One region of the Streptomyces sp. NPDC037100 genome, then DNA from elsewhere that is predicted to be linked to it. Evidence: riboswitches for the same ligand, from Rfam matches in the RefSeq annotation. Region 1 holds a riboswitch; the other holds the start of a gene.

Region 1 (5,406 bases):
GCGGCGCGCACCGCCCGTTCGTCGTCGGCCGAGGCGGGCGTCCAGGCGCGGCGGTGCGGGACGCGGCCCAGCCGTACGACATCCTCGACCGTCAACTCGACCTGAGTGTCCGATTGTTGCTCGACGACCGCGAGGCGGCGCGCGACCGTGCGACGGGGCAGGTCGGCCAGGGGCGTGCCGTCGAGGGTGACGACTCCCGAGGTCGGCGTGAGCAGCCCGGCGAGCAGCCTCAGCAGCGTGGACTTGCCGGAGCCGTTGGGGCCGAGCACGCCGACCGTGGAGCCGGTCTCCGGCGCGAGGGCGACGCCGTCCAGGATGAGGCGCCCGTCGGCGCGGCGGCTGACCCGGTCGGCCCGCAGCCCCGCCCCCGCCGACGCCCCCGCGCCGCTCACCGCACCCTCCGTGTCCGGTACAGCACCGCCACGAACGCCGGCACCCCGATCAGCGAGGTCACGACCCCCACCGGCACCTCCTGCGGATCGAGGACGGTACGGGCCAGGGTGTCCACCCACACCAGGAAGACCGCTCCCGCGAGGGCGGTGACCGGCAGCATCCGTGCGTGCCCGGGACCGGTGAGGGCCCGTGCGGCGTGCGGCAGGACCAGTCCGACGAAGCCGATCGCCCCGGCCGAGCTGACCAGAGCCGCCGTGAGCAGGGCGGTGACGCACAGCAGGGCCAGGCGGGTGCGGGCGACGGACACCCCGAGCGCGGCGGCCGCGTCCTGCCCGAAGGCGAAGGCGTCGAGGGTTCGGGCGTACGACAGGCACACCACCAGCGCCACCGCCAGCACGGCCAGGCACAGCCACACGTCGGCCCAGCCGGCGCCGCCGAGCGAGCCGAGGAGCCAGAACAGCACGCCGCGGGTCGTCTCGGCGTCGGCGGAGGTCATCACGACGAAGGAGGTGAGCGCGGAGAAGAGCTGCATGGCGGCGACGCCCGCGAGGACGACCCGGTCGGTGGTGCCGCCGAGGGTGTGGCTGAGCAGGAGCACCAGCGCGAAGGACAGCAGGGCGCCGAGGAACGCGCCCGCGGACACCGGGAGGGCGCCGCCGCCCACGCCGAGCACGACGACGAGGACCGCTCCGGTGGAGGCGCCCGAGGACACCCCGAGCACGAACGGGTCGGCGAGCGGGTTGCGCAGCAGGGACTGCATCACCGCCCCGCACACCGCCAGTCCGGCCCCGCACACGGCGGCGAGCAGAGTGCGCGGCAGTCGCAGCTGCCAGACGATCCCGTCCCGGATCGGCGTCAGCCCCGAGCTGCCGAGGCCGAGATGGGCGGCCACGACGGCCCACACCTCGGCGACGCCGAGGTCGGCGGGACCGATGGTGATGGCCACGGCGAGGGAGACCACGAGCGCGACGGCCCCGGCCATGCCCAGCGCGAGCCCGGCCCCACCCCCGGGCCGGGCGGACGGCGGCTCCTGCTCCCGGGCGGTCACTTCACCAGCCCGAACCGGCGCAGCCCGGCGGCGACCTGTTCCACGCCCTCGACGGTGCGGATCGTCGGGTTCATGGCCTGCCCGCTGAGCAGCACGTACCGCTTGTGCCGGACGGCGTCCATGTTCCTGGTGACCGGGTTGGACTCCAGGAAGGCGATCTTCTTCGCGGCCGACTCGGCGGTCTGGGACTCCCGGGTCAGGTCGCCGATGACGAGGACGTCGGGGTCGCGGTCCGCGACCGTCTCCCAGTTGACCTGTGGCCACTCCTCGTGGGTGTCGTCGAAGACGTTCTTCGCTCCGAGGGCCCGGGTGATGATGCCGGGTGCTCCGCAACAGCCCGCCATGTAGGGCGACTCGGAGTTCGCGAACCAGTAGAGGAGGGTGACGTCGGAGGCGTCGATGCCCTTCGTGGCCTTCTTCATGCGCTCCCGGAGGGAGGCCACGAGGTCGTCGCCGCGTTTCCTCACGCCGAACACGGTCGCGAGGTCGTGGACTTCGCCGTAGACGGTGTCGATGTCCAGGGCCTTGTCGCGTGCGCCGTCGCCGCCGCCCGAGTTGTCCTTGCCGGCGCAGTCGGACGGGGAGACGTAGGTGGGGACGCCGAGCTTCTCGAACTGCTCGCGGGTGGCGACGCCGCCCTTGCCGAGGGTGGAGACGAAGGACGCGGCGACGAAGTCGGGCTCGGTGTCCAGGACGCGTTCGAAGGAGGGGGTGTCGTCGGCGATGCGCGGCACCGTCGCGTTCGCCTTCTCCAGTCCCTTCATCACGGGGTCGGTCCAGGTGGCCGTGCCCGCGAGGCGGTCGGCGAGACCGAGGGAGAGCAGGATCTCGGTGGTGCCCTGGTTGAGGGACACGGCGTGCCGCGGCGGGGCCGGGACGCGGACCTCGTGCCCGCAGTCGGTGAGCGTGACGGCGGCCTTCGCGTCGGTGGACGTGCTGCCGCCGCAGCCGGTCACGAGAAGGGAGCCGGCCGCGAGCAGAACGGCGGCACGGGCGGGTCGGGCGAGGGGCACGGGAACCAGTCCTCAGTCGTCGAGGGCTCGATCGCGGAGCCCGGTCGTACGGAGCTCCCCCGCCGCGCGCGGCCGCGGGGGCCGCCAGCAGGTCTTCGGACTCGGGTTCACCCGGGTCGGAGCGCCTTCCCGGACGTCCGCGAAGGAGTCCAGTGGCAAAGGCCCCGCCCGTCCCCCTCACCGCTGCGCGTCAGTTCCGGATTCGCACCGGATTCCCTGACCCACGTACATGGGTTCGACTGGCCCCGGCAAGCTATCACGGGGGCCGTCCGGGGAATCACCGCGCACCCGGCGCCGTTGAACGGAGAGCAGCTTGCCCACGACTTCCGAGGAGGCCGCCGGTGTACGGCGACGAGGCAACGGTCCGCAGGATCCTCACCGAGCTCGGCGACACCTGGGCCGTGGTGGGCCTGTCGTCGAACCGGCAGCGCGCGGCGTACGGCGTCGCCGCCGTGCTCCAGCGCTTCGGCAAGCGTGTGGTGCCCGTGCATCCGAAGGCGGAGACGGTGCACGGGGAGAAGGGCTACGCGAGCCTGGCGGACATCCCCTTCGACGTGGACGTCGTGGACGTGTTCGTGAACAGCGACCTCGCCGGCGCCGTCGCGGACGAGGCGGTCGCCAAGGGCGCGAAGGGCGTCTGGTTCCAGCTCGACGTGGTCGACGAGGCGGCGTACGACCGGGCCCGCGCGGCGGGCCTGGAGATGGTGATGGACCGCTGCCCGGCGATCGAGATCCCACGGCTGTCTCATCACGGCGTACAGAAACCCTGAAGCGTTCGCCAGGAAATACCCGCGCCCGGTCAAGGCTGCACAACTCGTCTTCTTCGGTCGGATGACCGATTCCTAACCTGAGGCCTCCTGCTCGCCGGACTCTGCGAGCTCATCTATGAGAGGCCCCTGAATCCATGGAAAGAGACGGCCTGCGCCGGGAGGTCGGACTGATCGGGCTCATGTGGGCCTCGGTCGGTTCCATCATCGGCTCGGGCTGGTTGTACGGCGCCGAGAAGGCCGTCGTGGCGGCCGGCCCCGCGGCGATCCTGTCCTGGCTGATCGGTGCGGTGGCGATCGTGCTGCTGGCCCTGGTGCACGCGGAACTCGGCGGCATGTTCCCGGTCGCCGGCGGCACAGCCCGTTATCCGCACTACGCGTTCGGCGGACTGGCCGGCATGTCCTTCGGCTGGTTCTCCTGGCTCCAGGCCGCGACGGTGGCACCGATCGAGGTCGAGGCCATGATCGGCTACGCCGGGCACTGGCACTGGGCGCAGGGTTTCCAGCACCCGAAGGACGGGACGCTGACGACGAGCGGCTTCGTCGTCGCGGTCGTCCTGATGGCCGTGTTCGTCGTCGTCAACTTCCTCGGGGTGCGGATCCTGGCGCACACCAACAGCGCCGCCACCTGGTGGAAGGTGGCCGTGCCGCTGGCGGCGATCTTCATCATCGCGGCGGGCAACTTCCACCCGGGCAACTTCACCGAGCACGGCTTCGCACCGTTCGGCGCCCATGGTGTGCTGAGTGCCGTCAGTTCCAGCGGCATCATCTTCGCCCTGCTGGGCTTCGAGCAGGCGATCCAGCTGGCGGGCGAGAGCCGCGACCCGCAGCGGGATCTGCCGCGCGCGACGATCGGTTCGGTCGCCATCGGAGCGGCCGTCTACGTCCTGCTCCAGGTCGTCTTCATCGCCGCCCTGCCGCTGGGCTCGTTCGCGCACGGCTGGACCAAGCTCGACTACCCCGGCATCAGCGGCCCGTGGGCCGGGCTCGCGACTTTGCTGGGCCTCGGCTGGCTGAGCGTCGTGCTGTACCTGGACGCGGTGGTCTCCCCGGGCGGCACCGGCCTGATCTACACGACGGCCACGTCCCGGGTCTCCTACGGACTGGCCCGCAACGGCTACGCGCCGAAGCTGTTCGTCCGCACCGACGCGCGCGGCGTGCCATGGCTCGGACTGATCGTGTCCTTCGTGACGGGCGTGGTCTGCTTCCTGCCGTTCCCGAGCTGGCAGCAGCTGGTCGGCTTCATCACCTCGGCGAGCGTGCTGATGTACGCGGGTGCCCCGCTGGCCTACGGCGTCTTCGCCGACCGGCTGCCACACCGGGAACGCCCCTACCGCCTGCCCGGCGGGAAGGTCCTCTCGCCGCTGTCCTTCGTGGTGGCCGATCTCATCATCTACTGGTCCACCTGGGACACCCTGTGGCGGCTCGGCGTGGCCATCGTCCTCGGCTACGTCCTGCTCGGCGGCTACGCCTGGTACGCCACGAGCAAGGGCCTGCCCGACGCTCCCCGGCTCGACTGGAAGGCCGCCCAGTGGCTGCCCGTCTACCTGCTGGGCATGGGCGTCATCTCCTGGCAGGGCGGCTTCGGCGGCCAGAGACACATCGGACTGTGGTGGGACAGCGCGGTCATCACGGTGTTCTCGCTGGCGATCTACTACTGGGCCAGGGCGTCGGCCTCCCGGCCGGAGGAGATCGAGCGGAGCATCGGGGAGGTGGCCGCCACCGAGGTGGCCGTCCACTGACGGCCCGCCCCGGTCAGTCGCCGAGGGCCGTACGGACACCGTCGATCGACGGCATGTCCGTGCGGCCCCGCGCCGAAACGCAGGCCACGGCACGCCGCAGGCCCCGGTGGAGCAGCAGCGGAGCGTCCGGCCCCAGGGCTTCGAGGAGCGGGGCGACGGCGTTCTCCAGCATCGCCGTCGCCATGGCCCAGCCGTCCGCGGTACGGTCGTACAGCAGCCGCAGCGCGGTTGCGGGAGACCTGCCCAGGAGGATGGCGAACAGCTCGCGCAGCACTTCGTCACGCTCCACGCGTTCCCAGGGATTGTCCGAGAGCGCGAGCGTCCGCTCCAGCAGGTTCTCCGCGTCGACCAGGCCGGCCGTGGCCGGGGAGCGGGCCAGTTGCAGCAACGTCACCGCGTACTGGGCGGCTTCGGCCCGTTCCGCCGCGGCCACGACGTCGGCG
Region 2 (5,406 bases), on a different contig from region 1:
GCGACTCCATGCCGTAGGCGAGTTCGTCCTCGACGGTGTCGGTGACGAAGTGCGAGAGCGGGTCCTGGCCCACCGTGCCCACGATGTCGGCCAGTTCGCGCGGCTTGTGGGTGCGGGTGTCACGGCCGGCGACCGTGACCCGGCCGCGCAGGGTGCCGCCGGTGAAGTGCGGGACGAGTCCGCTGACCGCGCCCAGGACCGTGGACTTGCCCACGCCGGACGGGCCGGCCAGCAGGACGAGTTCGCCTTCCGGCACTTCGAAGTCGATGCCCTGGACGGTGGGTCCGTCGGCCCCGTCGTAGGTCACGGAGACGTCCTCGAAGCGGATCACGACGGCTCCTTGGGGTCGGGGGCGACGAACGCCGGCAGCAGGCCGAGGAGTACGGCAGCGGCCGGCCAGAGGGGGAGGGCGGGGGCGACCAGTGGCACCACGCCCGGGTGCAGGGCGGCGGGGTCGCGGGCCGCGGCGAGGGCGAGCAGGGCCGCGACCGCGACGCCGGAGCCGACGACCAGCCAGGCGCGCACGTCCCAGCGGTCCGGGCGGTAGCGGGTGCGGAGGGACCGGCGGCCGCCGAGTTTGAGGCCTGCGAGGGCGGCCGTGAGACCCGCGAGGAGGACGGGGAAGCCGTAGCCGGCGCCCTCGGCCGTGAGCAGGCCGTACGTTCCCGCGCAGACGCCCAGCAGGCCGCCGAGGGTGAGGGCGGCGGTGGTACGGCGTACGGCGGGCGGGACCTGGGCGGTACGGCCGTAGCCGCGGGCGTCCATCGCGGCGGCCAGGGAGACCGAGCGCTCCAGCGCGCCCTCCAGGACGGGGAGCCCCACCTGCAGCAGGCCCCTGATGCCCCTGTCCGGGCGGCCGCGCAGGCGGCGCGCGGCGCGCAGGCGCTGGACGTCGGCGATGAGGCTCGGGGCGAAGGTGAGGGCGACGACGACCGCGACACCCATCTCGTACAGGGCGCCCGGCAGGGACTTCAGCAGGCGCGAGGGGTTGGCGAGGGCGTTCGCGGCGCCGACGCAGATGAGGAGCGTGGCCAGTCTCAGTCCGTCGTACAGGGCGAACGTGAGGGCCTCCGCGGTCACCTCGCCGCCGAGGCGGATGCCCTGGGCCCAGGCGGGGAGGGGCAGCTCGGGGAGGGTGAGGAGGGTGTGCGTCCCTGGGATGGGGGAGCCGAGGACGGTCGCGAAGACGAGACGGATGAGGATCACGGCGAGGGCGAGTTTGACGAAGGCACCGTAGGAGCGGGACCAGGGGGTGTCGGGGCGGCGGCTGGCCACGACGTAGGCGGAGACGGTGATGAGGAGGCCGAGGAGGAGGGGGTTGGTGGTGCGGGTGGCCGCGGTGCCGAGGGCGAGCGCCCAGAGCCACCAGGCTCCGGGGTGCAGTTGGGCACGGCGTCGGCGCCCGGGCCGGAATGGGTGCGCGACCCGGCGCTGCGGGGTGCCGCCTGCGCCCACCCTCCTCCAGGCTCGCGACTTCTCCCCCAAGTTCCCGGCTTCGCTCGAGCAGGGGGGACCCCCATGAGCAGGCGGGACCCCCACCGCCCCAGCGGCACGACTGCCCGCAGGCCGGGCGGGACGGCTACCCACGCCGTCGTACCTGCCAGATCGCCGCGCCGCCCAGGAGCGCCACCACGGCGATACCCGCCACCAGGCCGAGGGACGGGCCGTCGTCCGACGTGGTCCTCTTCTCCGCTGCCGGCTGCTGCTTCTTCTCCTGGCTCTGCCGGACCTGTTCGCCGCAGCCCTTCTGCGGATAGCCCGAGATCGCGCACAGCAGGGCGTTGGTGTCGTAGCGCAGCGGCTTGGCGACTGCCGCCAGGGCCTCGGCCGTCGTCGCGTCGGGGGAGACCCGGGCGCAGGCCGTGCGGGCGGCGGGCGGGGTTTCACCCTCGGGCGCGTCCGACGGGGTACCGAAGTCGAGGACCAGGGCCACTCGCTTGCTGCCGTCGCGCGCGGGCGTCTTCGCGCAGATCGTCGCGAAGTCGGCCGTCCCGCGCGGCCGGGCCGCGTCATCGGAGTCCTCGCTCACCGCGAAGCGGAAGCCCTGGACGTCACCGTCCGAGGGGCGGGCCAGGGACGGGCCCTGGGTGGCGTAGACCCAGCGGCCGGCGTCGCGCTCCCAGAACGACCAGTACCGGTATCCGGCGGCCCGGGCCTGGCCCGCGCCCGCGCACAGCAGGAGCGAGGCCAGGAGGAGGAGAAGGCCCCGGCGGATCACAGCTGCTGCTGCTTCTTGCGGCCGGTGAACAGGAAGCCGATGCCGATTCCGGCGACCAGGCAGATGCCGACGTACCACCAGACCCCGAAGAAGTCCGAGCCGGAGTCCTCCTGCTCGTCCGAGGCCTTGGTCTGCTCGGCGGTCTGCGGGGCGGGGCCCGTCGCGTTGAGCTGCTTGACGAGGTCCGCGCCGCCGAAGTCGCGCGGGTTCGTGCCGGTCGCGTGGGCGGCGAGGATCAGCTGGGCGTAGGCCGCGGGACCGCTCTGCGCGGCCCAGGACGCGGAGTTCTTCTCCAGCCACCGCACGGACTTCTCGGCCTGCGTGGTCTCACCCGATGCGGCGAGCGCGACGACCGCGTCGGCGGTGTTGCCGTAGTCGGGCTGGGGCTCGGCACCGGCCAGGGCGGACATGAGATGCCCGTCGTCCTTGGCGAGGGCGGTGGTGAGGTAGGCGGCCCCGTTGGCCGCGGCCTGCTCCGGCGTCCCGGCCTTCTCGCAGGTCGCGTCGGACTTCTTGCCGGGCTCGACGACCATGCCCTTGCCCAGGGAGCCGAGCACACCGGCTGCGGTGGCGTCCGCGTTGGCGGCGAGCTTGCCCTTCTTGTCCGGCTGGAAGGCGAAGGCGCCGTCGCCGTCCCCGCCGCAGGGCAGGGCGAGCTTCAGCATCGCGTCGTAGGGGGACTTGCCGCCCTTCTCGACCTGGTCCGGCTTCTCGCCCGCGGCGGCCAGCGCGCCCACGACGACCGACGTCGAGTTGGTGTCGCTGGCACCGCCGGGTGAGTAACCCCAGCCGCCGTCCTTGTTCTGGACGGACTTCAGCCAGTCGACGGCCTTGCCGGTGGCGTCGTCGTGCCCGCCGAGCGCGGTCAGGGCCTGGACGGCGGCGGACGTGGCGTTGGTGTCCCGCATGGTCTTGGCGTCGCACGCGGTGGTGGGATCGGGGCGGTACGAGGCGAAGGAGCCGTCCGCGCACTGCTGACGCGCCAGCCACCGCACGGACTTCACCGCCGGCTTCACGCCCACCGTGTCCTGCGCGAGCAGCGCGAGGGACTGTCGCCAGACCCCGTCGTACTTCGGGTCGGTGCCGCCGTACAGGGCGGAGGGGAACGCCTGGGAGGGCGACGGGGACGGGGCGGCGGCGGCCGGGGTGGCGGCGCCGATCACGGCGACGGCGGCCAGGACCGCGGCGCTGCGGCGGACGTTCATGATCGGCGGGTGCCTCTCCCTGTGGGGGAGCCGGGCAGCGCGGGGCACCCCCCGGCGGCTCGGCTCCGTATACCTCGACGGTGCCGCGCACCGGCACTCTGCCGGGCACGCGAGCCGGTCACGAAACCGTACGGGGCGATCCGGCTCACCGCCCGGGTGGGGCGGATCACGGTTGCGGGTCAGCGCCGGAATTGCACCGGCTTCCCCCCGTACGGTGTGATGACGACCCGCTTACTGTACCTGGGCGGGGAGGACCGGCCGAGGGGCCATGGAGGGCTTCGCCCTGCGTCGGCGGGGGGTGCGGCCTCGGGGAGGGCTCGTCACCCCGTCTCAAGGTGGGCCCGGTGTGGTCTCGTTCGGCATGGCGGCCGACAGCGCGCGGCCGGCAGCCGAACCCCGCGGGGGAAGGCAACCGCGTCATGGCCCGGAGCGCGGGCCGCTGCCGACGGGTGGGACCTGCGGCTGCGGCCCGCGCCTGCCTGCTCGGTCAGCTGTCGAACCTCGACGGCCGGCGTCAGTCGGTGCAGGTTCCGTTGCACTGGTACAAGCCCAGGAAGCCGCAGCCCGATGTCGTGCTGCAGAAGCAGCACTGGCAGCGTGGGCCTTCCCACACGGTGCACCACTGCGAGGTGGTGCTGCAGTTACAGGTGGCCTGCACCCCGGCCCCCGCTTTGCCTCGAGCGGCCGGAGCGGCGTCGACGGGCCCGAGAGTCACCAGGAGCGCGGCGCTGTCGGCCATGCCGAACGCTTCCTTCGCTGCCACCTCCACGGCGGAGATGCGGCTCTGCAGCTTCGAACCCTTCTGCGGCTCGCCGCCGACGAAGCTGGCCTCGGAGCCCGCCAGGTCCAACGCCTCCTGCACGACCCGTTTCTGTTGCGCGGTCAGCGCCGGATGCGCGTCCTGGAACCGCTTCAGGTGTTCGGTCCACACCCGGCTGCGCTCGGCCGGGGAAAGCTCCACCAGTACGGCCTGACGGACAGCCGAGGGCAGCGGCGCGATGGCCGCGTACGTGCGCGGTAACGCGTTGCGGTGTGCGGCTACCCAGGACCGGGCCTCTGTCTGCGCGGAGCGCGCGAATGCCGGGGTCTGCCCCGCCATCGTCATCCCGACCGCTGTACTGACGCCGCCCGCCAGCAGCAGGAAGCGCTTGCGGCTCACGCCTGAGCGGTCCTGCTCCGCAGCACCGTCCGCGGTGGTCAGTGGCCGCCCGGTGCGGGCCGCACGACGCAGTTCGCCCAGGGCCACGAGTACGCGGCCGGTCGCCCGCAGTCCGAGTCGCCGCACCAGCGGCGGAGTCATACGGGGTCCTGTCCAGGCGCGTACCGCGCCGTCAGCCACCCGCAACAGGGTCGGCGCCCACACGGGTTCGGCGCCCATCGCCTCCTCGCGCCACCGCCGTACGTCCGCGTCGGTCAGCGGCAACACCTCCAGCTTGCCTCCGCTGGCCCGGGCGACGGCGGACGACACCGTGGTGCATGTCCCGCAGGATGAGTCGAACGCCAGGATCCAACGTGTCGTGATCTGCATTCCCTGCCCTCCGTTGGCTGCGTCTGAGGCAGTTGCCGCCACGATGCGACCAGGACGCCGCGCGGGTGCCGACCATGCCGGTGGCAGGCAGCCTCAGCAGCAGGGTCACACGATGGTGTCGATCAGGCTGAACTGGGGCAACAGCCGCATTCGGACAGCGATAACTGTGTCGTGCCCTTCTACTGGTGGACAGGTGGATTCAAGTCGTTTTCTGTTCGGTGACCCAGTGCGTTTCCGTGGCCTGACGATGCCTTCATCCGACTGCTCACCCTGCGGGGACCGGTGGTGCGGGGAAAGCCGTATCTTCGGCGGTGCGTATGACGAGTCTCCGGAGGGCCGACCGAGGCACTGCGCCGCCGGGGTGCCGACGACGGGCCGGGACGAAGTCGAACTCCTGCATTCCGCAGCGGAGTTGATCCTCTCCAGGGCGCAGAACGGCTAACGTGGGGCTTTCC

What was found. Region 1 has a riboswitch for cobalamin ahead of ACZ7EG_RS32790 (ABC transporter substrate-binding protein). Riboswitches for the same ligand answer to the same signal wherever they lie in the genome.
Region 2: linked by a shared signal. The riboswitch ahead of ACZ7EG_RS01165 (prenyltransferase/squalene oxidase repeat-containing protein) and the one ahead of ACZ7EG_RS32790 (ABC transporter substrate-binding protein) in region 1 are both predicted to bind cobalamin.

Annotation. Positions count from the first base shown of each region.
Region 1 covers NZ_JBVJSX010000012.1:187,911-193,316, forward strand. Annotated here, with positions in the region: gene ACZ7EG_RS32780 (ABC transporter ATP-binding protein) at 1-392, opposite strand, end outside; gene ACZ7EG_RS32785 (FecCD family ABC transporter permease) at 389-1,375, opposite strand; gene ACZ7EG_RS32790 (ABC transporter substrate-binding protein) at 1,438-2,454, opposite strand; cobalamin riboswitch at 2,538-2,698, opposite strand; gene ACZ7EG_RS32795 (CoA-binding protein) at 2,796-3,224, shown strand; gene ACZ7EG_RS32800 (APC family permease) at 3,359-4,963, shown strand; gene ACZ7EG_RS32805 (hypothetical protein) at 4,977-5,406, opposite strand, start outside.
Region 2 covers NZ_JBVJSX010000001.1:244,557-249,962, reverse strand. Annotated here, with positions in the region: gene ACZ7EG_RS01180 (ABC transporter ATP-binding protein) at 1-331, opposite strand, end outside; gene ACZ7EG_RS01175 (energy-coupling factor transporter transmembrane component T) at 328-1,455, opposite strand; gene ACZ7EG_RS01170 (SCO2322 family protein) at 1,580-2,218, opposite strand; gene ACZ7EG_RS01165 (prenyltransferase/squalene oxidase repeat-containing protein) at 2,215-3,423, opposite strand; adenosylcobalamin-variant (AdoCbl-variant) riboswitch at 3,549-3,639, opposite strand; gene ACZ7EG_RS01160 (bacteriocin fulvocin C-related protein) at 3,938-4,951, opposite strand.